DNA from 3 places in the Bradyrhizobium sp. TM233 genome. Region 3 is predicted to be linked to each of the others. Evidence: predicted binding sites of a transcription regulator. Region 3 holds the regulator's gene; each other region holds the start of a gene.
The links. Region 3 encodes PhoB, which activates phosphate uptake and scavenging genes when phosphate is short. Its sites were predicted from a motif close to TGTCATNNANCTGTCAT; they were not measured.
Positions count from the first base shown of each region.

Region 1: the regulator PhoB is predicted to act here: its motif matches at 4,755-4,771, upstream of AABA86_RS01805 (YdcH family protein).
Region 2: the regulator PhoB is predicted to act here: its motif matches at 1,644-1,660, upstream of AABA86_RS09820 (UDP-2,3-diacylglucosamine diphosphatase).

Region 1 covers NZ_BTIG01000001.1:373,657-383,766, forward strand. The annotation lists gene AABA86_RS01790 (glycerol-3-phosphate dehydrogenase) at 1-185, opposite strand, end outside; gene AABA86_RS01795 (sensor domain-containing protein) at 322-3,009, opposite strand; gene AABA86_RS01800 (NAD(P)/FAD-dependent oxidoreductase) at 3,212-4,315, shown strand; gene AABA86_RS01805 (YdcH family protein) at 4,489-4,668, opposite strand; gene AABA86_RS01810 (YdcH family protein) at 4,998-5,204, shown strand; gene AABA86_RS01815 (hypothetical protein) at 5,327-5,545, shown strand; gene AABA86_RS01820 (hypothetical protein) at 5,570-5,821, shown strand; gene AABA86_RS01825 (GGDEF domain-containing protein) at 5,818-6,543, opposite strand; gene purE (5-(carboxyamino)imidazole ribonucleotide mutase) at 6,685-7,173, shown strand; gene AABA86_RS01835 (5-(carboxyamino)imidazole ribonucleotide synthase) at 7,170-8,276, shown strand; gene aqpZ (aquaporin Z) at 8,322-9,044, opposite strand; gene rpsU (30S ribosomal protein S21) at 9,306-9,605, shown strand; gene AABA86_RS01850 (tetratricopeptide repeat protein) at 9,876-10,110, shown strand, end outside.
Region 2 covers NZ_BTIG01000003.1:562,778-572,887, reverse strand. The annotation lists gene thiD (bifunctional hydroxymethylpyrimidine kinase/phosphomethylpyrimidine kinase) at 1-293, shown strand, start outside; gene AABA86_RS09830 (DUF4267 domain-containing protein) at 373-753, opposite strand; gene AABA86_RS09825 (TetR/AcrR family transcriptional regulator) at 856-1,464, shown strand; gene AABA86_RS09820 (UDP-2,3-diacylglucosamine diphosphatase) at 1,686-2,498, shown strand; gene AABA86_RS09815 (glycosyltransferase family 4 protein) at 2,512-3,555, shown strand; gene AABA86_RS09810 (threonine/serine dehydratase) at 3,618-4,601, shown strand; gene AABA86_RS09805 (caspase family protein) at 4,709-6,502, opposite strand; gene AABA86_RS09800 (RbsD/FucU family protein) at 6,668-7,111, shown strand; gene AABA86_RS09795 (antibiotic biosynthesis monooxygenase family protein) at 7,144-7,461, opposite strand; gene AABA86_RS09790 (hypothetical protein) at 7,608-7,964, shown strand; gene AABA86_RS09785 (hypothetical protein) at 8,168-9,604, opposite strand; gene AABA86_RS09780 (MFS transporter) at 9,680-10,110, shown strand, end outside.
Region 3 covers NZ_BTIG01000001.1:1,012,728-1,022,837, reverse strand. The annotation lists gene pstS (phosphate ABC transporter substrate-binding protein PstS) at 1-666, shown strand, start outside; gene pstC (phosphate ABC transporter permease subunit PstC) at 807-1,796, shown strand; gene pstA (phosphate ABC transporter permease PstA) at 1,801-2,652, shown strand; gene pstB (phosphate ABC transporter ATP-binding protein PstB) at 2,649-3,467, shown strand; gene phoU (phosphate signaling complex protein PhoU) at 3,479-4,195, shown strand; gene phoB (phosphate regulon transcriptional regulator PhoB) at 4,218-4,925, shown strand; gene AABA86_RS04860 (GcrA family cell cycle regulator) at 5,165-5,677, opposite strand; gene AABA86_RS04855 (aspartate aminotransferase family protein) at 6,134-7,342, shown strand; gene argF (ornithine carbamoyltransferase) at 7,342-8,277, shown strand; gene AABA86_RS04845 (Hsp33 family molecular chaperone) at 8,589-9,596, shown strand.

The DNA.
Region 1 (10,110 bases), 640 kb from region 3:
CGGAACCCGCGCCGCTCCAGCACCGACAGATCGCCGTGGATCAGCCGCGGTGTTGCCGAGGATGCCGCGCCGCCGAGATCGCCCTGCTCGAACAGGATCACCCGCAGGCCGCGGCCTGCCGCATCGCGCGCGAGGCTGACACCGTTCAGGCCGCCACCGATGATCGCGAGATCGTAATCCGCCATGAAGCCGTCGAATGGGAGCCAAGCGCCCCATCATCACTAGAGCCATTTCCGTTCCGATGAAATCGGAACGGGGCTCTAGATTCTTATTCTGACGCTTTTTCTTGACGCGAACCGGTGTCCACTTCGCTCGAACGCTCTAGCCCGTCTTGAGCGCAAGCTCCATGACTTCAGCGCGGCCGACGAGCCCGGCATATTTCCCGATCGGGAGGGGCTTGCCGAGCAGATAGCCTTGCACGCCGTCACAGCCCTCCTTGGCGAGGAAGGCGAGTTGCTCGACCGTCTCGACGCCCTCGGCGATGATCGACATTTCGAGGCCGTGGCCGAGATCAATCACCGCGCGAACGATCGCAGCCGATTGCGGATTGCGGCCGAGATTGATGATGAAGGCCCGGTCGATCTTGATCTTGTCGAACGGGAACGCCTGGAGGTAGCTCAGCGAGGAGTAACCGCTGCCGAAATCGTCCATGGAGATGCGCACGCCGAGCGCCTTCAGGCGGCGCAGCAGCGCAAGGCCCCGGTCGAAATCCTCGATCAGCACGCCCTCGGTGATCTCCAGCTCGAGCCGGCCGGGTGCAAGGCCGGTCTCGATCAGGATCGAATGGACGAGGCCAACCACGTCGCCGTGCATGAACTGCGCCGGCGACAGATTGACCGCGACCTGGAGCGGCTTCGGCCAGGACGCCGCCTCGCGGCAGGCCTCACGCAGGATCCACTCGCCCATCTCGACGATCAGGCCGCTCTCCTCGGCGATCGGGATGAATTCGGCCGGCGAGACCTGGCCGCGTACCGGATGCTGCCAGCGCGCCAGCGCCTCGAAGCCGATGATCTCGCTCTCGGCGACGCTGTGGCCGGCGGCCCCCTGCGGCTGGAAGGCAAGCGAGAGCTCGCCGTTCTTGATCGCCATCGACAGGTCCTGGTGCAGCACGCGGCGATCGCGGATCTGCTGGTCCATCTCGGGCTGATAGAGGCTGATCGTGCCGCGCGACTTCTGCTTGGCGCGGAACAGCGCAGCACCGGCATTGGCGAGCAGCGAAGCGCCATCGGCGCCATTGTGCGGGAAGATCGACATGCCGGTGGTCACGGCGGCGCGGACCGGCCGGCCGTCGATCTGGAAGTCCTTCGCGACGGCGTCGCCGATCTGCTGCGCCAGCGCAAGACCCGCGTCCGGCTGCTTGCCATCGATGATCAGGCCGAATTCGTCGCCGGACAGGCGCGCCACCACGCCGCCACGGGCGGAGTCCTGGAGGCGCTGGGCCACCTCGATCAGCAGCTTGTCGCCGAGCGCATGACCGAAGACGTCGTTGACCTCCTTGAGGCCGTCGAGGTCGACGCAGAGGACGGCGAACTCCTCGCCGGTGCCTTCGCAGGCCTCGATCATCTGGGTCAGCGCCTGAAGGAAGGCGGCGCGGTTCGGCAGATCGGTGAGGCCGTCGTGATAGGCCATGTGCGCCATGCGCGACTCGGTCTGCCGGCGGTCGGTGACGTCCTCGTGGGTCTTGATCAGATATTGCGGCTCGCCGGTATCACCGAGCACGGTGGCGCGGCGGGTCAGGAACAGCCGCAGGCCGTCCTTGGTGGAGATCGGATGCTCCTCGGTGATCATCCCGCGTTTCTTGATCGCGGCCTCGTCGCGCGCGATGATCAGCTTGGCTTCCTTGGGGTTGAAGATGTCGGACGCGGTCAGGCCCGTGGCCTCCTCGCGCCGGCGGTTGAGGATCGTCTCCGCGCTGCGATTGGCGAGCAAATAGCGGCCGTCCTTGACCTGCTCGACGATCAGCGCCACCGGGATGTTGTCGACCACGAGCTCGAGGAACTTCTTGGTGCTCTCCAGCTCCTGCGACAGCGACCGGCGGTCGGTGATGTCCTCGAACACCAGCAGCAGAAACTCGGGCTTGTTGCTCTCGTTGCGGACCACGATCCGAATCGAGGCGACCATGCGTCGCTCGCCGCCGCGGTCGACCTCGAACTCGTTACGGAACTGGCCGTCCGGGGAGTTGAGCGCCGCCCGGTCGGTCGCCTCGATACTGGCTGCCGAGACCGGCGCAAACAGCTCGCGTGCGTTCTTGCCGACGGCGTGATCCCGCGAGAACCCCCAGAACCGCTCATAGGCGCTGTTAGCGAAGATGTAGCAGCCGTCCTCGATGTTCTTCGCGGCCACGCAGGCCGGCACATGGTCCAGCACCGATTCCAGGAATTGCTTGGTGGAAGCGAGCTGTCGCGACAGCTTGCGCTGCTCGCTGACGTCCAGATGCGTCGCCACCGAGCCGCCGTTCGGCAGCACGAAAAACTTCACCAGGATGGCTCGGCCGTCCGGCAGCTCGGTGATCAGGCCGTTGTGGCTTGCCGCCTTCTCGTAGAATTCGTCGTCGGAGATGCCGCCGAGCACCCCGCGCTTGCGCCGGAGCTTAAGAAGCTCATAGCCGTCCATATTGGCCCAGAGTTCCGACCGCATCAGGCCGTAGATCTCGAGATATCGGTCGTTGCAGAAGATGATGCGGCGCTGCGCATCCGTCATCACCACGCCCTGATTGAGATTGTTCATGGCGGAGGAGACGAAGGCGTTGCGCCGCAACTGCAAACGCCTGGTCCGGCGCAGCGAGGAATGGATCCACAGCGCGATCGCGGCGAGGAACGCGCAGACGACGATGCCCGCGATCAGGACCTCCCAGACCACGTTGGGATCGAGCTGGCCGAGATAGCTCGGCGCGGCAAAGCTGTCCGACAGCGCAAAGGCGCGCGCGGGCGCAACCGTGCCGGCCAGGCACACAACGGCCTGCACAGCAATCGGAAGCGTGCTGCCCTCGTGCCAGTTCTTCTCAGCCATCAGCCACCCGCGATTTCAACGTCGGATTGTCTGGCTTCACGCGTTTGGATCGGGTAAACGCCTGTACGCGCAACAGAAAAATGTGACGTGAAATACGGCAATTGCCCTGACATGATAAATTCTTCCTTAACGGAAAACGGCCCCGCGCCATTCTTTCCAGGCCTGATGCCACCGGCGCTTCCAGCGGACATCCTGCCCAACCATGGATAGGGTCGATTGCGTCGTCATCGGAGCCGGCGTGGTCGGGCTCGCGGTGGCTCGAAAGCTTGCGCAGGCCGGACGCGAAGTCATCGTGCTCGAGGAGACCGAGGCGATCGGCACCGTCACCTCCTCGCGCAACAGCGAGGTGATCCATGCCGGCATCTACTACCGCGCCGGGACCTGGATGGCGCGCATGTGCGTCGACGGCAAGCACGCGCTCTACCGCTACTGCGCCGAGCGCGGCATCCCGCACAAGAATTGCGGCAAGCTGATCGTCGCGACCAATCCGAAAGAGACCGAGAAGCTGCAATCGATCAAGGCGCATGCCGAGGCCAATGGCGTGCTCGACATGCAGCAGCTCACGGGCGAGGCGGCACGCGCGCTGGAGCCCGCGCTGGCCTGCGACGCCGCGCTGCTGTCGCCATCGACGGGCATCATCGACAGCCACGCCTACATGCTCTCGCTGCGCGGCGAAGCCGAGGAAGCCGGCACGGCGTTCGCGTTTCGCACTCCGCTGATCCGCGCCAAGGCGGCGAACGGCCTGGTCGAGATCGACGCCGGCGGCGAGGCGCCAATGACGCTGCAATGCAGCCTCCTCGTCAACGCCGCGGGGCTCTCGGCGACGAATGTGGCGCGCAACATCGACGGCATGCCGCTGGACCGAATTCCGCGCGCCTATCTCGCCAAGGGAAATTACTTCAGCTGCAATGCCAAGGCGCCGTTCTCGCGCCTGATCTACCCGGTGCCCGAACCCGGCGGGCTAGGGGTGCATCTGACGCTGGACATGGCTGGGCAGGCGCGCTTCGGCCCTGACGTCGAGTGGATCGAGACGATCGACTACGAGGTCGACCCGTCACGCGCCGAGCGGTTCTACCCGGCGATCCGCAAATACTGGCCGACGCTGCCTGACGGCGCGTTGATGCCGAGCTATTCAGGCATCCGGCCGAAAATCGTACCGCCCGCTGTGGCCACGCAGGACTTCCTGATGCAGGGCCCGCGCGATCACGGCGTCGCTGGCCTGATCAACCTGTTCGGCATCGAATCGCCGGGGCTGACATCGTCGCTCGCGATCGCAGATCACGTCGCCGAGCTCGCAGACGTCTGAAGCGTTGTCGAGCGAAGCGGATACCGGTTCGCGTCGAGACAACGCGCTCAGACAAAAACTAAACACCGCGCAAACTTCTTTGCACGGTGCGGACCTTGCGGCAGGGATGAGCGCAAGAACTCTCACCCCTGCGGATAAGGGTACGATCAACTCTACGCTGTTTACGGGGGTTACTAGTGGAGCGTGTCGCCGTGCCTCAGACGCTCGATCTGGTCCTTGACCATCAACTTCCGGCGCTTCAACTCAACAATTTGCAGGTCGTCTGTTGAAAGGTGCACGAGGGCTTCGTGCAATTCGTTTTCGAGAAGTTTGTGCTTCCGCTCCAATTCAACGAGATGTGCCTGAATTGTCATTCGAAACCTCCTCGGTAGGGTTGAACCTCAGGATTCGATCCGGACAAGCAAGTCTACATCACCGATTCGTTCTGTCGATGGGTATCCGTCATCGCATCTTCATTTTTGAAAATTCATATGTAACGAAGCGTGAGTAAAGGAACCGCGCGGGAAAAATCCATGATATCAATGCGCTTGCGCAGCGTCGCGGCGATCAGCGGAAATATGTCGCTGGAGATCGGCAAACGGTGGTCGCAGATCGCTTGCGATCACGCCGCGCAAGGACGATAATTTCCAGAGGGCATCCACAGCCTTAATCCCACGCCTATCGGTTTTCGGCCACCGCAGACATGACCAATGAAGACGAGCGTGAGCTCGAAGCCGAGCTCACCCGGTTGCAGCAGGAACACCGAGATCTTGATGCGGCGATCGATGCACTGCATCAATCGCCCGCCCCCGACCTATTGCGGTTACAGCGGTTGAAGAAGCGCAAGCTGTTGTTACGAGACCGCATCGCGTTCATCGAAGACCAGATCACCCCCGACATCATCGCCTGACCTGCGAGCCGGCTTTTCCTCGCGCGCATGAATCCGCTTGACTCGAAAAGAACAAAATAGGAACATTTGAGCACCCCCGCGCCCCCAGGAAACGCCCAGGACAACTGACAAGGACAATGCAGATGTCGACAGCCGCCCTTCTCGACAACAGCCATTATGAACAGGCCTGCGATCAGGCGATCGCGATGTGCGACGGCAATCTGCGCAGCACCATCAAGGCGCTGATCATGGCCAACGAATATCTGGAGGCCGAGCTGGAGGAATTGCAGGCGGCGATTTCCGCCGGCTGCATTCCGGACACTTCGCGCAGCAAGATGCGGAGCAAGAGCAGCGCCGCCTGAACCGTCAGCTATCGGAGCCGACCCATGCCCGACGTCACCTACTACGTTGCATTGCCCTTCCTGACCGATGAGGATGGATCGCCGGTGGCGGGTGCGGCCGAGGAATGTCAGACATCGGCTGCCGCCCTGCGTCGTGCGGAAATGCTTGCGCACGGCGCCGGCCATATCGGCGCCGTCGCGTTCAGCCGCAGCGGCGATCCCCTGACCGGCGAGTTTGGCGACGCAAAATTGCTGCGGAAATTCGGCAGCGTACCGCCAGATCTCAGCGCGCTTTAGCTGCCGAACAGCCTGATCCGCGGCTCGTGCCGCCGCTGTGCCTTGCGCACATACATGGCAGCATCCGCCTCCTCCAGGGCGCGGCCCGCGTCGGACTGCGCCCCCAGCAGCGCGACACCGGCGGAGGCGCCCGCGTTCACGGGCTGGCCGCGAAAGACAAAGGACAATTCGTCGACCGCCTGCTCGAAGGCGACCGCCTTCGCCTTGGCGTCGGTCTCGCTGAGATTCCAGAGCAGTAGCGCGAACTCGTCGCCCCCGAGCCGGCCGACCACGTCGGAGGCACGGACCTGCCGCGTCAGCGTGGCGGCAATCGCCTTGAGCACCTCGTCGCCGGCGCCATGACCGAACGAATCGTTGATCGGCTTCAACCGATCGACGTCGAGCACGATCAGCGCCCCACTGGCGCGGTAGCGCTTCATGTAGGCGATGGCGCGCCCGAGCTCGCGCTCGAAGCCGCGCCGGTTCGGAATATCCAGCAGGAAATCGGTGTCGGCCGCAGCTTCCAGTTCCGCGACCCGGCGCTGCGCCTCCTTGAGCTTGGTCCGCAAGCCCCGGATCGTCGTCCTGACGGCATCCTTGGCTCCATCATCGCCCGACGCGCCGCGCGTCGGCGGCCTCGCCGAACGCCTGGTCAGCCGTTTTGGGGCGGCTTTGGGTCGGCCGGCACTGGTTTTCCGGCCCTTTTTGGCCTTCGCAGCGCCCGCCCTTTTTGGTTTCTTCATGGGCATCCTGCTCAATGAAGGCTTGCGGGGATTCACCAAGACAGGATAGTGGATTCCCTTCTCCTTGCCACCGCCTTGCGAGCCGCCGGCCGGAACCGTTAATCTGGCCTATCTTTCTGTTTTTCGGGCACAATTAACGTCATGACCGCGCCGATCGCCATCATCATGGGAAGCCAGTCGGACTGGGACACGATGCGGCATGCCGCCGACACGCTTGCCGCGCTCGGCGTCGCCGCCGATACCCGCATCGTCTCGGCCCACCGCACCCCTGACCGTCTGTTTGCTTTCGCCAAGGGCGCCAAGGCCGCGGGTTACAAGGTCATCATCGCGGGCGCCGGTGGCGCTGCACACCTGCCCGGCATGGCGGCGGCGCTGACCGAACTCCCGGTGTTCGGCGTTCCCGTCGAATCCAAGACGCTCAAGGGCCTCGATTCGCTCTATTCGATCGTCCAGATGCCCGCCGGCATCCCGGTCGGCACCCTCTCCATCGGCAAGGCCGGGGCAACCAACGCCGCACTGCTGGCAGCGGCCGTCCTGGCGTTGTCCGACCCGGCCTTGGCCGATCGCCTCGCCGCCTGGCGCAAGGCGCAGACCGAGGCGGTCGCCGAGCGCCCGGAGGACAAGGCGTGACCGACACCAGGCAGGTGAAGCTGAAGCCCGGTGACACCATCGGAATCCTCGGCGGCGGACAATTGGGCCGGATGCTGGCCATGGCTGCGGCGCGGCTCGGCCTGCGCTGCCAGGTGTTCTCGCCCGATCCGGACTCGCCGGCCTTCGACGTCGTATTGAATGCGACCTGCGCCGAATATGCCGACGTCGAAGCGCTCGATCTGTTCGCCAACGACGTCGACGTCATCACCTACGAATTCGAGAACGTGCCATCGGCCGCCGCGATGGTGCTGGACGCGCGCCGACCCGTGCTGCCCAACCGCAAGATCCTCGAGACCACCCAGGACCGGCTCGCCGAGAAGGATTTCGTGACGCGGCTCGGCATCGGCACCGCAGCCTATGCCGACGTCGCCTCCGTGTCCTCGCTGCGCGAGGCGATCGCCCGGATCGGCCTTCCGGCGGTGCTCAAGACCCGCCGCTTCGGTTATGACGGCAAGGGCCAGGCCATCATCCGCGAGGGCGACGACATCGCCAAGGTGTGGACCAGCCTCGCCACCAAATCGGCGATCCTGGAAGCCTTCGTGCCGTTCGAGCGCGAGATCTCCGTGATCGCCGCACGCTCGGTCACAGGCCAGGTCGAGTGTTTCGACGTCACCGAGAACGAGCACCGCGACCATATCCTGAAGATATCGCGCGCGCCCGCGCCGATCCCGGCTGCGCTCGCCGAGGAAGCACGCAGCATCGCCGGAAAGATCGCAAGCGCGCTCGACTATGTCGGCGTGCTCGCTGTCGAGATGTTCGTGCTCGCCAATGGCACAGGCCCGAAGGTGCTGGTCAATGAGATCGCCCCGCGCGTGCACAATTCCGGGCATTGGACGCTCGACGGCGCGTCGGTCTCGCAGTTCGAGCAGCACATCCGCGCCATCGCCGGCTGGCCGCTCGGCAAGCCCGTGCGCCACGGCGAGGTCGTCACCATGACCAATCTGATCGGCGACGAGATCAACGATTACGAAAAGTGGCTGAGCGTGCCCGGCGCGACCGTGCACATCTACGGCAAGGGTGCGCCGCGCCCCGGCCGGAAGATGGGCCACGTCACCGAGGTCAGGCCGACGAAAGGCAAGTGAGGGGACCGCAGCAATCGCTGCGATCCCGCTTCGCTCGAAAACGCTTTAGGCCGTCTTCGCGCCCGCGACGACGCCCGTGGGCTCCGCGCTGAGCCAGCGATAGATCACCCCGCCCAACGCGCCGCCGATCAGCGGTGCGACCCAGAACAGCCAGAGCTGCGCCGTCGCCCAGCCGCCGACGAACAGCGCAGGGCCCGTGCTGCGCGCCGGGTTCACCGAGGTATTGGTGACGGGGATGCTGACGAGATGAATCATCACCAGCGCGAGCCCGATTGCGAGCGGCGCGAAGCCCACGGGCGCGCGGCCATGGGTCGCGCCCATGATGATGAACAGGAACATCATGGTCATCACCACCTCGGTGAGGAAGCATACGATCATGCTGTACTGGCCGGGTGAATGCGCATCATATCCGTTGGATGCGAAGCCCTTGCTGACATCGAATCCGGGAGCTCCGCTCGCGATGACGTAGAGGAGCCAGGCGGCCACGATCGCGCCGGCCACCTGCGCGATCACATAGGGCAGGATCTGCCCGGTGGGAAAACGCCCGCCGGCGGCAAGACCGACCGTGACGGCCGGGTTGAGATGGCAGCCGGAGATATGACCGATCGCATAGGCCATGGTGACCACGCTCAGTCCGAATGCGAGGGAGACACCGACCAGACCGATTCCGACCTGTGGGAAGCCGGCAGCGATCACCGCGCTTCCGCAGCCTGCGAATGTGAGCCAGAAGGTGCCGATGGCTTCAGCGGCGTATTTCTTGATATCCATATGTCGTCCCCTGCTTTCAAAGATTCCGGAACAAGCTCCGGAAACGGCCCCATCCCTGGCGTCGAATCGCCCAAATCAGGGCCGCGCGGAGGTATTTTCGCCTCATTTAATGGCTGAACTTGGCCCGAAAGCCCGCTTGTCCGGTGGACATCCCGGGATTTGTCTGATACATCCGCGCCCTCAAGGTTAAGGGCTTGCGCGTTTTCGCCATCCCCTTCGTCTTACCAGAATTCAAATCCGATCCACTGAAGAGGATGCCGCGTGCAGGTTCTCGTTCGCGATAACAATGTCGACCAAGCCCTCAAGGCGCTGAAGAAGAAGATGCAGCGCGAGGGAATTTTCCGCGAGATGAAGCTCCGCGGTCATTACGAGAAGCCCTCCGAGAAGAAGGCCCGCGAAAAGGCCGAAGCTGTGCGCCGCGCGCGCAAGCTGGCCCGCAAGAAGCTGCAGCGCGAAGGCCTGCTGCCGATGAAGCCGAAGCCGGTGTTCGGCGCCGGTCCCGGCGGTGATCGCGGCGGTCGTGGCCCGGGTGCAGGTGCTGGTCCGCGCGGACCGCGCTGATTTACCGAATTTTGCAAGATTTCAGTTTCGATGACGCGGGCCTCTGGCCCGCGTTATTGTTTGTGCGCGGGGCCTTTCCGGGTCGGGCACCACGGATGCGGCACGCAAGCGCGATGAGATTTGGATTGAAGGTCGTCGCGCTTTAGTTTGTTGTTTGAGCAATCTCTACGCAAACGCATTGCGCGTTTGTCGCGTGGGAAAACCGCTGCATACTTTTCGCCAACGCGGCCCTTCGGGTCCGGATCATGCTCTAGCGCGAGCGAACCGTAGATGGCCTCCCCCCTCCCCCAGCACGGCTTGGCGTGGCTACGCCGGATCTGGCAGCCGCCGTTCGCGCTGGCGCTCATGGGGATTGCGTTGTGCGGCTGCTCGTTCGATCTGGGATCGCTGATGCCGGAGAAGGACAAGCCGCAGGAGGCGCCCAAGGCCGCCGCGCCCGCCGAGCGCGCGGTGAGCGCCGCCAACGTCACCGAGGCTCAGGCCCACACCGCAAAAGCCCAATCCC
Region 2 (10,110 bases), on a different contig from region 3:
GCCGTGCGGTCCTGATCAAGGGCGGGCACGGCGAGGGCGCCGAGAGCACCGATTATCTGGTCACATCCGAAAGCACGATCACGCTTGCGGCGCCGCGGGTTGCCACACGCAACACCCACGGCACCGGCTGTTCATTGTCCTCGGCGGTCGCGGCGGGACTCGCCAAGGGCGAGGATCTGGAAAGCGCCGTGCGCAACGCCAAGGCCTGGATCAGCGCGGCGATCGCGGCCGCCGACCGCTTCAGCGTCGGGCACGGCCACGGCCCGATCCATCATTTCCATAGGTTTTACTGACCCGCAGTGAACGGTGCGCCAGCTTGTTTCCGCAACAGGCTGCGGCCGTCAGGACGAGGTCCATGCGAGGGCGATCATCTCAGGACACGTCCATCATCAAGGGGATGGATGCCAGGACCATGAGCGCCGCCGTGACACCATGAATGCCGAACGCGGTTCTCTTGGAGCCGTTGGCCGCAAGAATGAGCAGCATGTCGCCAATTGGGATGACGGCTTCAACAAACAGAACGATGCCGACCCCGCGGGGGAAGCCCCATGCCATCAACGCCAAGACGGTAAGTCCCGACGCGATGTCGCGAACGCCCTTGAGACGAAGCCACCAGGCGACGTTGGGGCCGTCTTCTGGCAGCGGTAGACCGAAACTGTGTGTCGCGGTCCGCGGGCTCAGGATATAGCCGCTGCCGATCACGATGATCGCAAGCGCCACAAGCAGTGCAGTCCCAAGCGAAAGCCAATGCATTTCAACTCATCCATTCCACCTCTTCAAAATATCTAGCATTGCTAGATTATCAAGTAACGATATTGTGGACAGTGTTGGGCATCTGTTCCGGGAGATCGAAGCTTGGGGATTGCTGAGCGAAAAGACAGGCAAAGGGCGGAACGCGAGAACCGTATCATCGCCGCAGCCCGCGCGGTCGCCGAGCGTGAGGGATGGAGTGCTGTTACGATCCGTCGCCTGGCTGACGAGATCGAACATAGTCAGCCCGTGCTCTATTCGCATTTCGAAAACAGGGATGCGATCGTTGCTGCAGTTGCGGTCGAAGGCTTCCGGGAGATCACGACGGCTCTGCGGGAAGCGGCGAGCGGATCGTCCGGACAAAACCCAATAAAGAATGTTGCGCTGGCCTATCTCGCCTTCGCACGACGTCATCCTGCACTCTATGAGGCCATGTTCGTCCTTCCGACGAATTTGCGGTTCGCCGAAGCTGGAAGCAGGCCGGAACTGCACGGCGCCTTTCAGGCCCTTGCCGCGGTCGTCATGCCATTTTGCGTCGACGTCGCTCTCGTGACCGAGACATTTTGGGCGGCCCTGCACGGGCTCGCTGAACTCGAAGGTTCGAACCGAATTAGGCCCGGCGCGCGCGACGAGCGCATCGCACTGGTGGTTCGGGCCATCGTCGGTGCCCCAAACGGCAAACCTGCCCGCGGATCACGTCGACCGGTTGAATGACTGTCTTGGCCCATCGTTCAACGGGCTTTTGAGGTCCGATCCCGGTCGTTTGCCGCGCCGGGCCTCTTGCGCGATCCCGCTGCGGCGTCATGTCGCCTGATTGTCGCATGCGACTGATATTCGCGGGGAGGGCGAGGCAAGGCGTGATTCGTATTTGAAGGTGCCTCGAAGGTTCAATTGGTCATCCCCCTGTCACGGGACATTGTTACAGGCTGGCGCGCATGGGAAGCTACGATGTGAGTGACGAGAGCCCGGAGCGGCGCTTTCGCACGTTGTTCATCTCCGACGTTCATCTTGGAGCCCGCGGTTCTCAAGCCGATCTTCTGCTCGACTTCCTGCGTTACCATGATGCCGACACGATCTATCTCGTCGGCGACATCGTCGACGGATGGGCGCTGAAATCGAGCTGGAACTGGCCGCAATCCCACAACGACCTCGTGCAGAAGCTGCTGCGCAAGGCGCGCAAGGGCGCCAAGGTCGTCTACATCCCCGGCAATCACGACGAGTTCCTGCGCAACTATTACGGCACGCATTTCGGCGGCATCGACGTGGTCGAGAACACCGTCCACACCGGCGTGGACGGCAAGCGTTATCTCGTCATCCACGGCGACATCTTCGACCTCGTGGTGCAGAACGCGCGCTGGCTCGCCCATCTCGGCGACAAGGCCTACGACTTCGCGATCCAGATGAATCGCTTCGTCAACTTCTTCCGCCGCCTGTTCAAGGTGCCCTATTGGTCGCTGTCGCAATGGGCCAAGCAGAAGGTCAAGAACGCCGTCAATTACATCGGCGCGTTCGAGCAGGCGCTCGCCGCCGAGGCGCGACGCCACGACGCCGACGGCGTGATCTGCGGCCACATCCATTACGCCGTGATCCGCGACGAGGGCGGCATTCGCTACATGAATTGTGGCGACTGGGTCGAGAGCTGCACGGCGCTCGTCGAGCACGACGACGGCCATTTCGAGATCATCACCTGGGCGGATCATTTGCAGAAGCCGGCAGCCGTCCCGCAGGTCGCAGCTCGAGCTGCATAACAGAGGTCGCCTGATGCGCATCCTGGTCGCGACCGACGCCTGGCACCCGCAAGTCAATGGGGTGGTTCGGACGCTGACCAAGCTAGCCGACGCCGCGGAGGCGCTCGGCGTCGAATTCAAATTCCTGACGCCGCAATCCTTCCGCACCTTTGCGATGCCGAGCTATCGCGACGTGCGGCTGGCGATGCCCCGTCCCGCACGCATCGCAAAGCTGATCGAGGAGGCGCGCCCCGACAGCATCCACATTGCGACCGAAGGGCCGATCGGCCTGATGGTCCGTCGCTATTGCCGCCAGCGCAGGCTACCGTTCACGACCAGCTTCCACACCCGCTTTCCCGAATATGTCCGCGCCCGCGTGCCGGTGCCGGGCTCGCTGATCTGGCGGGCGCTGCGCCGCTTCCATGCACCCAGCCGCGCCGTGATGGCGGCAACGCCTGCGCTCGCCCGCGAGCTGACCGAGCGTGGTTTCGACAATGTCGTGCTGTGGCCGCGCGGCGTCGACACCCATCTGTTCCACCCCCGCGCCATCGACCTTTGCCTGCCGGCACCGGTGTTCCTGTCGGTCGGCCGCGTCGCGGTGGAGAAGAATCTAGAGGCCTTCCTCGATCTCGAGCTGCCCGGGACCAAGGTCATCGTTGGTGACGGCCCCGCGCGCGCCTTGCTCGAAGAGGCCTATCCCGACGCGATCTTCCTCGGCGAGAAGCACGGCGAGGCGCTGGCGGACATCTATGCGGCCGCCGACGTCTTCGTGTTCCCGAGCAAGACCGACACGTTCGGCCTGGTGCTGCTGGAAGCGCTCGCAAGCGGCCTGCCGGTGGCCGCCTTCCCGGTGAAGGGCCCCCGCGACGTGATCGGCGATGCCCCGGTCGGCGCGCTCGATCACGACCTGCGCAGCGCCTGCTTCGCGGCGCTGGACATTTCCCGGCAGGACTGCGTCGCGTTCGCCGCCAATTACACCTGGGAAGCCTCGGCGAGGGCCTTTGTGGCCAGCATTGAGGCGGTCGGCGCGGTGCTGCCGGGCCGGAACGCGGCGGAACAGCCACGCTTCGTCGCCTGAAGAGAAAAATCCTCGCGCGGAGGTGTCTTGCCCGCGCTGCGGTGGCCGCGATAAGGTCTGATATGACCGAACAGCTCCTCCCGATCGGCCCTGCCGATATCGACGCCGCAGCGCGCGTGATCGCGCCTTACGCCATCCGCACCCCGCTGTTGTCCTTTCCCGTGCTCAACGAGCGCGTCGGCGCCAAGGTCTTCCTGAAGCCGGAGATGCTCCAGCGCACCGGCTCGTTCAAGTTCCGCGGCGCCTTCAACAAGGTGTTCTCGATCCCGCAGGACAAGCGCGCCGGCGGTGTCGTCGCGTTCTCCTCCGGCAACCACGCCCAGGGTGTGGCGGCGGCGGCAAAGATCCTCGACATGCAGGCGACCATCGTGATGCCGGCGGATGCGCCGCTGTCGAAGCGCGAGCGTACCAAATCCTACGGCGCCGAGGTCGTGCTCTATGATCGCGACAAGGACGACCGTGAGGCGATCTCGCGCGGCATCGCCGAGAAGCGCGGCGCGACGCTGGTCAGGCCTTACGACGATCCCTTCGTGATCGCAGGGCAGGGCACCGCCGGCCGCGAGATCGCGGAGGACATGGCAACGCTCGGTCTCAGCCCCGACATCGTGGTGGCGCCGGCGTCCGGCGGCGGCCTGATCGCGGGCGTCGCAACCGCCGTGAAGGCGCGCTATCCGCTCGCCGAAATCGTGGTGGCCGAGCCCGAGGCGTTCGACGATCACGGCCTTTCGCTGACGGCGGGCCATCGCGAGCCGCATGGGCCCGCGGGCCGCACCATCTGCGACGCACTGATGGCGCTGATCCCCGGCGAGATGACCTTTGCGATCAACAGCAAGCTGCTGGCGCGCGGCGTCACGGCGTCGGACAAGGAAGTCGGCGCCGCCGTCGCGTTCGCCTATCGCGAGCTGAAGCTCGTGGTCGAGCCCGGCGGTGCCGTCGGCCTCGCCGCACTGCTTGCGGGACGTCTTGATGTGGCCGGCAAGAACGTCGTCATCGTGCTCTCAGGCGGCAATGTCGATGCGGATTTGTTTGCGGAGCTGGTGGCCTAGCCGCCATTCCGGGGCTCGCCAAGCGAGAGCCCGAAACGAGCAAGAACCGACATGAAGAAGGGGCAGAGCGTTTCCGCTCTGCCCCTTTGTCGTTTCGCTGATCGCGATCAGTGCATGAAGCCGCGGTGGTTGTTGCCGCCATTGTTCATGCTTGGCGCCTGGTTCATCGACTGGCGGAAGTTGTTGCCGCCGTTGCTGACGTTGCGGTTCGTGGTGTTGAACTGCGGACGGTTGTTGTTCTGGACCTGCACCTTGTTCACCGGGTTGTTGTTGGGCTTCACGATACCGATGTTGCCGTTGTTGACGCGGATCGGGTTGTTCTGCGTCTGGACGTTGACCGGCTTCGCCTCGACCTTCGTGCCGCCCTTGCCGACATTCACCGGCATGCTGACGATCTTGCCGGGGGTGCCGTTGCCGGCGTCCGGCTTGTTGTTGCCCGCGGGCAGGGTCACGATCTTGCCGATGCCGCCATTGTTGGTGGTCGTGTTGGTCGGCGCAGGCAGGGTGACGATCTTGCCCGGCGTCTGCGACGGCGTGCCGTTCGGCTGGTTGTTGCCTGAGGGCAAATTGCCGATCTGGCCGCCATTGCCGAGCTTGCCGATGACATTGCCGTCGACCGGCTTCTGCACGATCGGCAGATTGCCGTTGATCTGACCACCGCCATTACCCTGCTGCAGCGGCATATACTTCGGCTGGCCGAGACTGCCGATCTTGAAGGTCGGAGCAATGTTCTGCGGCGCCAGGAACTTGGTCGCCTGCATCAAGGGGATCTGCTTCGGCTGCGTCTGAAGCTTCAGCGCCATTTGCGCATAAGGGCTGGTGCCGTAGCTGTCGTAGAAGCTCTTGTAGGCAACCGGCGAATTCACCAGCACCGCCTTGTGCCAGGCCTGCGAGAGCAGGATGTTGTTGAGCAGCCAACGGACGTGGTCGCACAGCGGGTCGTGCGGATACATCTGGATGAACTCCTGATAATATTCCGGCCGGCCCTCGGACACGACGTAGTCATAGGCCTGACGCGTCGAGCGGCTCGGCAGGTTGGAGGCCATCTGCACCACCGGCGTATTGACGGGCGCGCGGTTGGCGGCAACCGCGGTGTCGCCGAAGAAGGTGAAGTCCGAGGTCAGCGAGGAGCTCTCCCACGGGATCTGCGCGCCGCTGGTGGATTGGTTCACCTGCAGGCGGACCCGCTTGAACAGCTGCTCGATCGGCACGTTGGGTTCGCGCGCGACGTTCAGGAACGCCTGCGTATACGGGCTGTGGCCGCCGGTGCCGTCGAGCGCTTCAGCGCCCGGCGCGGTCGAGTAACCGACGATCGAGCCGTTCGGCGCATCGACGATGGCAAGGCCGCGACCGGCGTCATTGACGGTCGGGAACGGGTTGTTGCGGCAGGCATCGAGAATGACGATGCGCATGCGGCTCGGGATCGTCTCCAGCGTCGACATCACGTCGACGAGACGCACCGAATTGTTGACGAGCTCGGTCTGGCTCGAAACCTTGGCATCGACGGGAACGAGATAGTTCTCGCCGGCGAGCTGCACGCCGTGACCGGCGTAATAGACCATCGCCACCGTGTTCGGACCGCGCGCGGACACTTTTGCGGAAAAGTCCTGGACCACACGGAGCATGTCGTTCTGGGTCAGGTCGGTCGCGGCAACCACCTCGAAGCCGGCGGAGTTCAGGAACTGCGCCATCGATTGCGCGTCATTGTCGGGATTGGCGAGTTGCGGCGCGTTCTGGTAGTTCGAATTGCCGATCACCAGCGCCACCCGCTGCTCCGGGCCCTGCAGCGCAGTGGGGGCGGGCTCGACCGGGGCAACTTGCGCGGAAACGGGGCCGCAGGCGAAGCCGAACAGGCTTCCCACAAGGCTGGCCGTCATCAGGAAAGGTCTTAGGCGGAACATGGCGTGCTCCTTTGGCACTGATCTCGATGCGAGATTGGTTGCGGGGGAGCCTCGCCGCGTTCGAGCTTGAAGTCCGTGATCCCTCTCACCATGGTGGCCCTGCGTGATCTGAATCACGCTCGGAACCTGCTATGGTGAGCGATCGATGAGAGGAACCGCCGTCACATGCTGAAGTCGATCGATCCGATCCTGACGCCCGACCTGCTCTGGCTGCTGGCCTCCATGGGCCACGGCGACGATCTCGTGGTCGTCGACGCCAACCACCCGGCCACGCACATCGCCCGCAGCACGTCGTCGCAGCGCCTGATCCAGCTGCCGGGCATGACGATGGAGACGGCCGTCCGCGCCATCATGACGCTCTATCCGCTCGACGATTTCGATCCCGATCCGGTGCGCGTGATGGCGCCGGTCGACGATCCCGACCGCGTCCCAGACGTGCAGCGGGCCGTGCTGGCCGAGATCGAGCGCGCGGTCGGACGCGCCGTTGCTCCCGGCAAGCTCTCGCGTCCGGATTTCTACCGCGCGGCGGCGACGGGCTTCGGCGTGGTGCAAGTCGGCGACAGCCGAGGCTATGGCTGCTTCCTGATCAGGAAGGGTGTGATCAGCTAGCTGACGCTGCGATACGGTGACGCGGGGACGTCTCAGGCGTGCTCGAAGGGTCCGACTTCGCGGATCACCTTGCAGATCTGCAGGAAGCCGCTGGCATAGAACTCGGCATGTCCACGCTTCATCGTCTCGACGTGCTCCGGATGCGTGCGCCAGGCTTCGAGCGCTTCCTCCGAGTCAAATCGGAACACGGTGAGTTCCTCGCCGTCCTCGGCCTTGAAGGACTTCAGCGACAGAAAGCCCGGCATGCGGCTGACGATGTCGTACATGCGCCCGCCCAATCGGTCGTGCTCGTCGACGGAGGCGCCGTCCCGCAGCTTCAGGTCACCCATCACAATCACTTCGCCGATCATGTTTCCCCTCGTGGTTGATCGCATTCTTGCCGTTCGATCTCCTGTTCGTTCGCGTGATGGCTTTTGTTACGTCGCGACCCGGTTTCGATCAAATTTGCACTCGAAATTGAATGGTCATCGCGCGATCGACTGTCTATGGTCGATCCATGTCTCGCCTTGTGTGTCTGTTTGTTGCTCTCATCGTGTCGCTGCCGTCCGCAGCTCCGGCGGAATCCCTCAAGAAGCGGCCGGCGCCGGTCTGGCGCGGCTACGGTTTCCTGCCGGGCTATCGGCAGCCGCTGAGCAACAGCATTCCGCTCTACAAGCAGAAGGACGCGATGCGCCGAATGTCGCGCGCCGACCGGCGCCATTGGTACATCGACCCTGTGCCGCAATATTACCGCTGGGACGGCGAGTGGCACTATTTCGGCCGCCCCGGCTTCAACGGCGGCCGCTACAACGGCGGCAGTTTTGGTCCGTGCTGGACCCGCACGCCGATCGGTGCGGTGTGGAATTGCGGGTGATTGCGTGACGCTCGCAATGACGATGTAGAGAGAGTGTGCACCTCTTCCCCGCTCTCGTGTCCCGGACGCAGCGCAGCGCTTCTTCAGCGGTGCGCTGCTGAGCCGGGGCCCATGTAGCAGCGGCGAGCATGGTCTCTGGGTCCCGGCGCTACGCTGCATCGCTTGCGCGTTGCAGCTTGTCCGGGACATGAGGTGATTGAGCCTTACGAGAAGAACGCGATCTTCTCGGCCTGGGTCATGCGGCGGATCGGGGCGAGGGGATCGTTGGCCGGCGCGCGGGGCTTTTGCAGAATGCCGCTGGCCAGGATGGTGGCGCCGAGCGAGGTCTCGGGCAAGGCAGCAGACAAGGGCGTGGGCGTCGGCAGCGACGTTGTCGGCGCTGCGGCGAGATTCGCCGTCGCAGCCATGGCCGGGGCCTGCTGCTCCATCACCTCGGCGGCGGCCTCCGCGATGGCGTCGGTGAGGCGCGCGAGCGAGTCCATCGCGATCGGCGCGTGGGCGGGCTCTTCCACCATTGGAGCGGCGACCGGCTGAGGCGCGATCGGCTCGGCAAGCTCTGCGGCAATTGGCGCTGCGGCCTCCGCCACCATCGGCTCCGGAATGACCGCGTCCATCTCGACCGGCGCGATGATCTCGTCGAAATCAGGATCGGGCGCGGCCATCTCCAGCGCGATGGCCTCCAGCACCGCGTCGTCCTCGGCCTGCGCGGCTGCATCGAGCGCGAACGCGTCAGCGACTTCCGCGAAGCCGACGGTGTCCGTGGCTGGCTCCTCAAACGAGACGGCTTCGGGCGCGACGTCTTCAGGCGCGACTTGGTCCAGCGCGGCACTCTCGACAGCCATCTGGCTCTCGGCCGCAATCTTCGGCGCAACAGCCGCGTCCATTGCCTGTTCCGCCTCGGCGAACGCTTCGGTGGCGACGGTCGCGTCAGCGGCTGCTTCGGGCTCGGCGGCCGCGGCGACATCCTGCGGCGGCTCCGTAAAAGCCACGGGTGCTTCGCTCGCCATCGCAGCGGGCGCGGTCTCGGCAGGCGGAGCTTCGGCGGCGGATGACGGCGCCTCCTGCACCGGAGCGGACGCGGGAGACGCCGCCTGCGGCGTTGCGCCGCCGTCGGTCTGCTCCACCCGATCCCTCAAGAGATCGAATGCGGCTTTGAGCTCGACGCGGGGGTCGATGGTCGAAATCTGTCCGCAGGCGGCCTCGATCGAGGCGAGCTGCGAATCAATGAGGTCGCAGATTCGCCCGTCGGCGCCGATCTCGCGCCAGCGCCAGGAGATCTCCTTGATGATGCGCACGCCGCGCGGGATCGCGGCGAGGCTCGTCTCGATCGCAGCGGGATCGAAGGCGGCGACGGCGATCGTCTCGGCCTCGCGGATCGCGCGGCGGATCTCGACCAGGGCTTCGGGCAGGCGGTCCTCGACGACGGGTTGCCGCTGCGCCGCAAGGGTTTCTTCGATTTTCGCGACCGCGTCGAGCACCATGCTCGTGTCGGCGTTGCGGTTGCGCTTGGCGTATTCGCCGAGGAACCAGCGGCCGCGCGCCGTCTCCATGAAGGCTTCGCGGATCGCGTCGTAATCCTGCTCGTTCGGCTCGGCCGCGCGGGCAGACATGGGCGAAAGGGCGAATGCTTCGTTGGCCATTGCGATCTCGTCGCGCAAATCACCGCGCGTTACAGTAACGATCACCACGATATCGACCGAATCGCAATTGGTTTGATGGCACCCGAATCACAAATCCCCACGCCAGCATCGGCGAAACGGCGATTCGCCGTCAGCCTCGCCCTGTTCTATTCGGCTGTCTTCGCGGTCTCGGGCACGCATCTGCCGTTCTTTCCGGTGTGGCTGAAGGCGATCGGCGTCGACGCGGGCTGGATCGGGCTCATCAACGCGCTGCCGGCGATCACGCGCTTCACCACGCTGCCGCAAGTGACCGCCTTCGCCGAAAAGCGACATGCCATTCGCGCCGGCATGATGGTGTCGGTGCTGGCGACCGCGATCGGCTTTACGGCGGTCGGCCTGCAGCAGCAGCCGCTGGCGCTGTTCCTGATCTACGCGCTGACCTGCATGATGTGGACGCCGACGATGCCGCTGACCGATGCCTATGCGCTGCGCGGCGTCGCCCGTTATGGCCTCGATTACGGACCCTT
Region 3 (10,110 bases):
GACGGCGAGACGCTCGCCAGCATCTATCTCGGCAAGATCACCAAGTGGGACGACGCCGCGATCAAGAAGCTCAATCCGAACGTGAAGCTGCCCTCGGAAGCCATCACCGTGGTCCGCCGCTCGGACGGTTCGGGCACCACCTTCAACTTCACCAACTATCTCGCCAAGGCCAGCGCGGACTGGAAGAGCAAGGTCGGTGAGGGCACCGCGGTCGAGTGGCCGGTCGGCGTCGGCGCCAAGGGCAACGAAGGCGTGTCGGGCAACATCAGCCAGACCAAGAACTCGATCGGTTACGTCGAGTACGCCTATGCCAAGCAGAACAAGCTGACCTACACCGGTCTCGTCAACAAGGCCGGCAAGCCGGTGCAGCCGACCGTCGAAGCCTTCCAGGCGGCCGCCTCCAACGCCGACTGGGCCAAGGCGCCCGGCTACTACGTCATCCTGACCGACCAGCCCGGCGAGAAGTCCTGGCCGATCACGGCGGCGACCTTCATCCTCATGCACAAGGACGCCACCGACAAGGCGGCCTCGCAGGAAGCCATCAAGTTCTTCCGCTGGGCCTTCAAGAGCGGCGGCAAGGCGGCTGAAGAGCTCGACTACATCCCGATGCCCGAGGGCGTCGTGACCCTGATCGAGAAGACCTGGGCTGCCGAGATCAAGAGCTAAGGTGCTCCTGTCCCGGACGCCGCGCTGGGACCCGCAAGACTTCCGCTCCGGATCGGCGTGCGCCGCGTCCGGAGCGCGAGACCGACAAAAAGACTGACAACAAGCGTATATAACGGGCACAGGGGATCGGCGTGGCAGAGATGGCCGTTCAGAGCGATGTAATCGACGACGCCGGACCGTATGACCGCGCCAAGGCCTTGAGCGCGTTCAAGCTCGGCGACGTCACCTTCTACTGGATCACGCGGCTGTCCGCGATCTCGGTGCTGCTCATCCTCGGCGGCATCATCGTCTCGCTGATCGTCGGCGCGTTCCCGGCGATGAAGGAATACGGCTTCTCCTTCCTGTGGACACAGCGCTGGGCGCCGTCGGCCGATCCGCCCGTGCTCGGCGCGCTCGGACCGATGTACGGCACGCTCGTCACCTCCTTCATCGCGATGCTGATCGCCATTCCCGTCGGTCTCGGCATTGCGATCTTCCTCACCGAGCTCTGCCCGCAATGGCTGCGCCGCCCGATCGGCATGGCGATCGAGCTGCTCGCCGGCATTCCCTCGATCATCTACGGCATGTGGGGCTTCTTCGTGCTGGGCCCGTTCCTGGCCAACACCTTCCAGCCCTTCATGATCAGGATCTTCGACGGCGTCCCGGTGCTGGGCGCGATCTTCGCCGGTCCGCCGTCCTATCTCAGCACGTTCAACGCCGCGCTGATCCTCGCCATCATGGTGCTGCCCTTCATCACCTCGATCTCGGTCGACGTGTTCAAGACGGTGCCGCCGGTTCTGAAGGAGGCCGCCTACGGCGTCGGCTGCACCACCTGGGAAGTCGTCCGCAGCGTGGTGATCCCCTACACCCGCGTCGGCATCATCGGCGGCGTCATGCTGGCGCTGGGCCGCGCGCTCGGCGAGACCATGGCGGTGACCTTCATCATCGGCAACTCGTTCCGCATCTCCTCATCGATCTTCGCGCCGGGCACCACGATCTCGGCGGCGATCGCATCCGAGTTCGCCGAGAGCGACGGTCTGCACCAGTCCGGCCTGATCCTGCTCGGCCTCTTGCTGTTCGTGCTGACGTTCTTTGTGCTGGCCGCCGCGCGGCTGATGCTGATGCGGCTGGACAAGAAGGCGGGGAAGTAACGTCATGGCGCTCAATCCGATCTATTCGCGTCGCCGCCGCAAGGACATCGTGATCCGCGGACTCTGCTTCGCCGCGGCCGCCTTCGGCGTCACCTGGCTCGCGCTGATCCTGATCACGCTGCTCTTCAACGGCCTGGCCGGCCTCAATCTTGAGCTCTTCGTCGCGGATACGCCGCCTCCGGGCTCGACCGAAGGCGGTCTGCGCAACGCGATCGTCGGTTCGATCATCATGACGGTGATCGGCGTCGGCATCGGCGCGCCGCTCGGCCTGTTCGCCGGCACCTATCTTGCCGAATACGGCCGCAACGACAAGCTGACCTCGGTGATCCGCTTCATCAACGACATCCTGCTCTCGGCGCCCTCGATCATCATCGGCCTGTTCATCTATGGCGCGGTGGTGGTGCCGATGCGTGGCTTCTCCGCGATCGCAGGCGCGCTCGCGCTCGCCGTCATCGTGATCCCGGTCGTGCTGCGCACCACCGAGGACATGCTGCTGCTGGTGCCGAATCCCCTGCGCGAGGCGGCCTCGGCGCTGGGCCTGCCGCGCTCGCTGGTGATCAAGCGGATCGCCTATCGCGCCGCGCGCTCGGGCCTCATCACCGGCGTGCTGCTCGCCACCGCCCGCGTCGCCGGCGAGACCGCGCCGCTGCTGTTCACCGCGCTGTCGAACCAGTTCTTCAGCCTCGGCCTGAACAAGACGATGGCCAATCTGCCGGTCACCATCAACAACTTCGTCCAGAGCCCCTACGCCTATTGGAAGCAGCTCGCCTGGAGCGGCGCGCTGCTGATCACGCTCACCGTGCTTGCCCTGAACATTGGCGCGCGCATCCTCGGCGCCGAGAGGACTGCAAAATGACCGACCTGTCCGTATCCATGAGTTCCAGCGCCCATCTGGCCTCGCAGCCGCTGCCGGAAGCCCCGGCCAAGGTGACGGTGCGCAATCTCAATTTCTATTACGGCGAGCACCACGCGCTGAAGAACATCAACCTGACGCTCGGCGCCAACCGCGTCACGGCGTTCATCGGCCCGTCGGGCTGCGGCAAGTCGACCCTGCTGCGCATCTTCAACCGGATGTATGACCTCTATCCGGGCCAGCGCGCCACCGGCCAGCTCATGCTGGACCAGACCAACATCCTCGACCCCAGGCTCGACCTCAACCTGCTGCGCGCCCGGGTCGGCATGGTGTTCCAGAAGCCGACGCCGTTCCCGATGACGATCTACGAGAACATCGCCTTCGGCATCCGCCTCTACGAGAAGATCTCGAAGTCCGAGATGGATGACCGCGTCGAGAAGGCGCTGCGCGGCGGCGCGCTGTGGAACGAGGTCAAGGACAAGCTCAACGCCTCCGGCCTGTCGCTCTCCGGCGGCCAGCAGCAGCGCCTGTGCATCGCCCGCACCGTCGCGGTGCGCCCTGAAGTGATCCTGTTCGACGAGCCCTGCTCGGCGCTCGATCCGATCTCGACCGCCAAGGTCGAGGAGCTGATCCAGGAACTGTCCGAGAACTACACGATCGCGATCGTCACGCACAACATGCAGCAGGCGGCGCGCGTCTCCGACAAGACCGCCTTCATGTATCTCGGCGAACTGATCGAGTTCGACGACACCAGCAAGATCTTCACGTCGCCGACCGACCGGCGCACGCAGGATTACATCACCGGCCGGTTCGGCTGAGGAGACGCAATATGGGTACCGAACATACCGCAAAGGCTTTCGACACCGACCTCCAGGAGCTCACCCGCCTGGTCGCCGAGATGGGCGGCATCGCCGAGCGCATGATCGTCGATTCCGTCGACGCGCTGATCCGCCGCGACGTCGCGCTCGGCCAGCGCGTCGTCACCATCGACGCCGAGCTCGACGCGTTGCAGAAGCGCATCGAGGAACGCGCCGTGCTCACCATCGCTCGCCGCCAGCCGATGGCGGTGGACCTGCGCGAGATCGTCGGCGCGATGCGCGTCGCGACCGACCTCGAGCGCATCGGCGACCTCGCCAAGAACATGGGCAAGCGCGTCGCCGCGCTGGAGACCGACTTCCATCCGCTGAAGCTGTTCCGCGGCCTGGAGCACATGACCGACCTCGTGCAGCAGCAGGTCAAGTCGGTGCTGGACGCCTATGCCGCACATGATCTGCCGGCGGCGATGGCGGTGTGGAAGGGCGACGAGGAAGTCGACGCGATCTGCACCTCGCTGTTCCGCGAGCTCCTCACCTACATGATGGAGGATCCGCGCAACATCTCGTTCTGCATCCATCTGATGTTCTGCGCCAAGAACATCGAGCGGATCGGCGACCACGCCACCAACATCGCCGAGACCGTGTTCTACATGATCGAGGGCCAGGCGATGACCGACAAGCGGCCGAAGGGCGACATGACCACCTTCGCCACCACGATCCCGAATACCTGAAGTCTTAAGGAGCGACGACACCATGGGCGCACGCATTATGGTGGTTGAGGACGAGGAAGCTCTCACCGAGCTTCTCCGCTACAACCTCGAAGGCGACGGCTATGACGTCGAGACGGTGATGCGCGGCGACGACGCCGACACCCGCCTCAAGGAACACATCCCGGACCTGATCGTGCTCGACTGGATGCTGCCGGGCCTGTCGGGCATCGAGCTGTGCCGCCGGCTGCGGACCCGGCCCGACACCAAGCAGCTCCCGATCATCATGCTCACCGCGCGCGGCGAGGAGAGCGAGCGGGTGCGGGGACTTGCGACCGGCGCCGACGACTACATCGTCAAGCCGTTCTCGGTGCCGGAGCTGCTCGCCCGCGTGAAGGGCCTGCTGCGCCGCGCCAGTCCTGAGCGGCTCGCGACAGTGCTGGCCTATGGCGACATCGAGCTCGATCGCGACAAGCGCCGCGTGGCGCGCTCGGGCCGGCCGATCGATCTCGGTCCGACCGAATATCGCCTGCTGGAGTTCTTCCTGGAGCATCCCGGCCGCGTGTTCTCGCGCGAGCAGCTGCTCGACAGCGTCTGGGGCCGCGACATCTACATCGACGAGCGCACCGTCGACGTCCATATCGGCCGCCTGCGCAAGCTGCTCAATCTCGGCCGCGAGCAGGACCCGATCCGCACCGTCCGCGGTGCCGGCTACGCGCTGGACGACCGCTTCGCGAAGGCGGAGCAGGCGTAGGGTTTGCAAGCGCTGGAGTTGGTGGGCTGTCGCCTCACACTCAGCGTCGTCCCGGACAAGCGTCAGCGCAGATCCGGGACCCATAACCACAGGCAGTGATTTGGCGAAGACTCGGAGTGACCATCTCGCGCGACAACTGCGCCCTGTGGTTATGGATCCCCGCGTTCGCGGGGATGACACCGAGTTGGTTGAGGCGCCGTCGTGTGACGGCTGCCGTCTTTGCGATCAGCTAAATCCGCTCACCGCGGGCCCGGCTTTGCCGGGGCACGCCGGCGATCCGCCGCCGGCTGATAGGCCACGCGCGAGTGCTGGGCGCAGTAGGGCAGGCCGGACAGCGCCCGGCCGCCGCAGAAGAAGAAATCCGGGCTGGAGGGATCGCCGACCGGCCAATGGCAGGTCGCCTCGTTCAGCTCGAGCAGCGACAGCCGCTGGCTCATCGGCACCACGTTGTCGTAGGTGACGGGTTCAGCCTCCACCTCGACCTCGAAGGCCTGCGCCAGCGCGGTGTTGCCGCGCGCAATGGGGCGGGTCACCCGCATCATGTGCTGCGCGGGACGCGCCTTGCGCGGCCGGGGCGCTGCCGATGAAGGGCTCTTGGCACGGCCGGACAGACCGAGCCTGTGCACTTTGCCGATCACGGCATTGCGGGTCACATTGCCGAGCTCAGCTGCGATCTGGCTGGCCGAAAGTCCGGCCTCCCAGAGCTTTTTCAGCTGCTCGACGCGATCGTCGGACCAGGTCAAAACCGTCATTGCACCCTTTCCCTCGCTACGCGCCAGCCATCCTGGGGCCTCGCAGCGATTGCCTAAGCCTTCAAAAACCCGTGCCGTCAGAATCCCTTAAGGCTCGCCGGGCGCGTGACTGACGCCCGAACGTTTACGCCGGTACATGAGGACTCTTGGGATCAGAACCGCTGCACGAGATGTCGTATCTGACAATCCAAACGCTACAATATGGCGTGACTCCCGCGCAAGAGTCCGCCGACTCGCTTCCACATGTTCCGTGGTGAAAACCCGCAAAATCGGCACCGCAAGACTACGGATTCAGCGTTTCGCGAGGCTTTCCGGGCGGCATTGACACCCGTCTTGCCAGGCATAAGATAGTCGCGCGTGCCGCCCTTAAAAGGCGGCACGTTTCGTTTTCCGGGCCGGTCGATGGTGCGTTGCGCAATGCACGCGTCACACCGTCCGCAACATTCAAGTGACATCATGACTAACAGCGCAGCGCCGCATTTGCTCCCCGTTTTCGCCAGAGCCGACCTCGGCTTCGAGCGCGGCGAAGGCTGCTGGCTGATCGCGACCAATGGCGATCGCTATCTCGATTTCACCTCGGGCGTGGCTGTGAATGCGCTCGGCCATTGCCACCCGCATCTGATCAAGGCGTTGCAGGAGCAGGCGACGAAGCTCTGGCACATGTCGAACCTGTTCCAGAGCCCGGATGGCGAGAAGCTCGCCAACCGGCTTTGCAACGAGAGCTTTGCCGACTTCGTGTTCTTCTGCAATTCGGGGGCCGAAGCGCTGGAGGGTGTGATCAAGCTGGTCCGCCATCATCACTTCTCCAAGGGGCATCCGGAACGTTATCGCATCATCACCTTCGAAGGCGCCTTTCACGGCCGTACGCTGGCAACGCTCGCCGCGACCGGATCTGCAAAATATCTCGAAGGCTTTGGCCCGCCCATGGATGGCTTCGACCAGCTGCCGCACGGCGACATCGAGGCCGTCAAGAAGGCGATCGGTCCGGAGACCGCCGGCATCCTGATCGAGCCGATCCAGGGCGAGGGCGGCGTGCGTTCGGCAACGCCGACCTTCCTCAAGGCGTTGCGCCAGCTTTGCGATGAGAAGGGCCTGCTGCTCGCCTTCGACGAGGTGCAGACCGGCATGGGCCGCAGTGGTGATCTGTTCGCCTATCGGCGCACCGGCGTCACGCCGGACGTGATGTCGCTGGCGAAGGCGCTCGGCGGCGGCTTCCCGATCGGCGCGGTGCTGGCGACCGCGGATGCGGCGGCCGGCATGGGGCCCGGCTCGCACGGCTCGACCTTCGGCGGCAATCCGCTGGCGGTCGCCGCGGCCAATGCCGTGCTCGACGTCATGCTCAAGCCCGGCTTCTTCGACCACGTGCAGAGAATGTCGCTGCTGCTGAAGCAGAAGCTCGCCTCCGTGATCGACCGCCATCCCGATGTCGTCAGCGAAGTGCGCGGCGAAGGCCTTCTGATCGGCATCAAGGCCGTGGTGCCCTCCGGCGATCTGGTCGCGGCGCTGCGTCACGAAAAGCTGCTCACCGTCGGGGCCGGCGACAATGTCGTGCGTTTCCTGCCGCCGCTGATCGTGACCGAAGCCGAGATCGAGGACAGCGTCGGGCGGCTCGAGCGCGCCTGCGCCGCAATCTCGTCCAGCCAGACCAAGCGGGCGGCAAGCTGATGAGCAAGTCCCCCAATAAAACTCCAAAGCACTTCCTCGATATCAACGAGCTGCCGCTGTCCGAGCTCAAGAACATGCTCGCGGCGTCCTCCGCCATGAAGGCGAAGCAGAAGGCGCAGCAGCCGGTCAGGCCGCTCGAAGGCAAGACGCTGGCGATGATCTTCGAGCGCCCGTCGACCCGGACACGCGTGTCGTTCGACGTCGCGATGCGCCAGCTCGGCGGCGAGCCCATCATGCTCACCGGTGCGGAGATGCAGCTCGGCCGCGGCGAAACCATCGCCGACACCGCGCGCGTGCTGTCGCGCTATGTCGACGCCATCATGATCCGCATCCTCAACCACGACGCGTTGCTGGAGCTCGCGGCCAACGCCACCGTGCCGGTCATCAACGGCCTGACGCGGCGCTCGCACCCCTGCCAGGTGATGGCCGACCTCATGACCTATGAGGAGCATCGCGGCCCGATCGAGGGCAAGACGGTGGCCTGGACCGGCGACGACAACAACGTGCTGGCGTCCTGGGCTCACGCCGCCGAGCGCTTCAAGTTCCAGCTCAATGTCGCAACCCCGCCGGAGCTCGCGCCGAAAAAAGCGATGCGCGACTTCATCAAGGCGACCGGCGCGCCGATCATGCTCGGCACCGATCCGGAGGCCGCCGTGCGCGGCGCCGACTGCGTCGTCACCGACACCTGGGTGTCGATGGGCGACAAGGAAGGCGAGCACCGTCACAACGTGCTCAAGCCCTATCAGGTCAACGGCAAGCTGATGTCGCTGGCCAAGCCCGACGCGCTGTTCATGCACTGCCTGCCCGCCCATCGCGGCGAGGAGGTCACGGATGAAGTGATCGACGGTCCGCAATCGGTCGTGTTCGACGAGGCCGAAAACCGCCTGCATGCGCAGAAGGGCATTCTGGCCTGGTGTTTTGACGCGGTGAAGTAGCTTCGCTGGAGGCCCGGCGATCACCTCACATACGGTGTCGTCCCGGACAAGCGCAGCTTCTGGCAACGCGTAGCGTTGTCCAGAACGGAGCGCCGATCCGGGACCCATAGCCACAGGACTGAGTTTGGCGAGGACTCGGAGTTGTCAGCTCGCGCCATCACGTCATCCTGTGGTTATGGATCCCGGGCTCGCGCTTCGCGCGCCCCGGGACGACACCGAGTTTGAGGTTGCTTCGTTCAGTTCGACTTGTATCCGGAACACACCGCCCGCACCCCCTTCCATTTCCGCCCTCCGACCCCAGATAACGCCCCATGGTTTCCCAATCCCCTGAGATGAAAGCCGGCCCCGAAGGCCCGGTTCGCGCGCCATCAGCGGTTCCGATCGATGACGCCGTGTTGCCCTACGAGGTTGACGCGCTCGACGTGCGCGGGCGCCTGGTGCGGCTTGGCCCGGCGCTCGACGAGATCCTGACCAAGCACGATTATCCGGCGCCGGTCGGCAAGCTGCTCGGCGAGGCCATCGTGCTGACGACGCTGCTCGGCACCGCGCTGAAATTCGAGGGTCGCTTCATCCTGCAGGCCCAGACCGACGGCCCGGTGTCGTTCCTGGTCGTCGACTACATGGCGCCGGATCGCCTGCGCGCCTATGCGCGTTTTGATGCCGCGCGTCTCGGCGATACCAAGGATTCCGGCACGCTGCTCGGCCGCGGTCATCTTGCCATGACCATCGACCAGGGACCCGACATGAGCCGCTACCAGGGCCTGGTCGCGCTCGATGGCGGCAGTCTGGAAGACGCCGCTCACGAATATTTCCTGCGCTCCGAGCAGATCCCGACGCGCGTGCGCCTCGCGGTCGGCGAGGAGTGGCGTTCGAACGACGGCGGCAAGCATCGCTGGCGCGCCGGCGGCATGCTGATGCAGTTTCTGCCGAAGGCGCCGGAGCGCGCGCGGCAGGCTGATCTGCATCCCGGCGATGCCCCCGATGGCGTCGAGGTGCACAGCGTTGCCGAAGACGATGCGTGGGTCGAGGCGCGTTCGCTGATCGAGACCGTCGAGGACGTCGAGCTGATCGATCCCGAGCTCTCCGGCGAGCGGCTGTTGTTCCGCCTGTTCCACGAGCGCGGCGTGCGCGTGTTCAATCCGATGGTGCTCAAGGCGCAGTGCTCCTGCTCGCGCGACGCGGTCGCCTCCATGCTCAAGAGCTTCTCGCCCGACGACCGCGCCGCCATGGTCAAGGACGACAAGGTCGTCGTCACCTGCGAGTTCTGCTCCTCGGTGTACGATTTCACGCCGGACGAGGCGGGCGTGGAGGACGCGTGAGCGAGCTCTCGTAGGGTGGGCAAAGGCGCACCTGCGCCGTGCCCACGAGCTCTCGACGGCGGCGAAAGACGTGGGCACGCTTCGCTTTGCCCACCCTACGACAGCTTGGCGGGGAGCCGCTGTGTCGCCCGCTGTCAATCCACCAGCACAAAAATATTCCACTTTACCGAAATTCGGTTTCGGCGTATGTGTCGTCCATCCCGGCTCACCAAGAGGGGCGATCTTGTGTCGTCACGCATCGCGAGCCGGGCTTGCGGTGGACGCGGCAGCGTCGGCACGAGAGGCGCGGGCAGGGCGGGTAGTCCCTGTGAGCCCGAGGCTTCGTGCGGATGAGCGGCGCTGTTCAGTTCGTCTCGCGACATTCTTTCGGCAACGTCGACAAGGCCGGGAGATAATGTGGTGACCAGCGAACGCGCGTACGGCAAAACCGTGTGGTCCTGGCCGTCGTTGCTACGGTCAAGCCTTTCGAAGGTGCGCGCGAGCCCAACCGGGCAGACGGCATCGTCAATTCGAA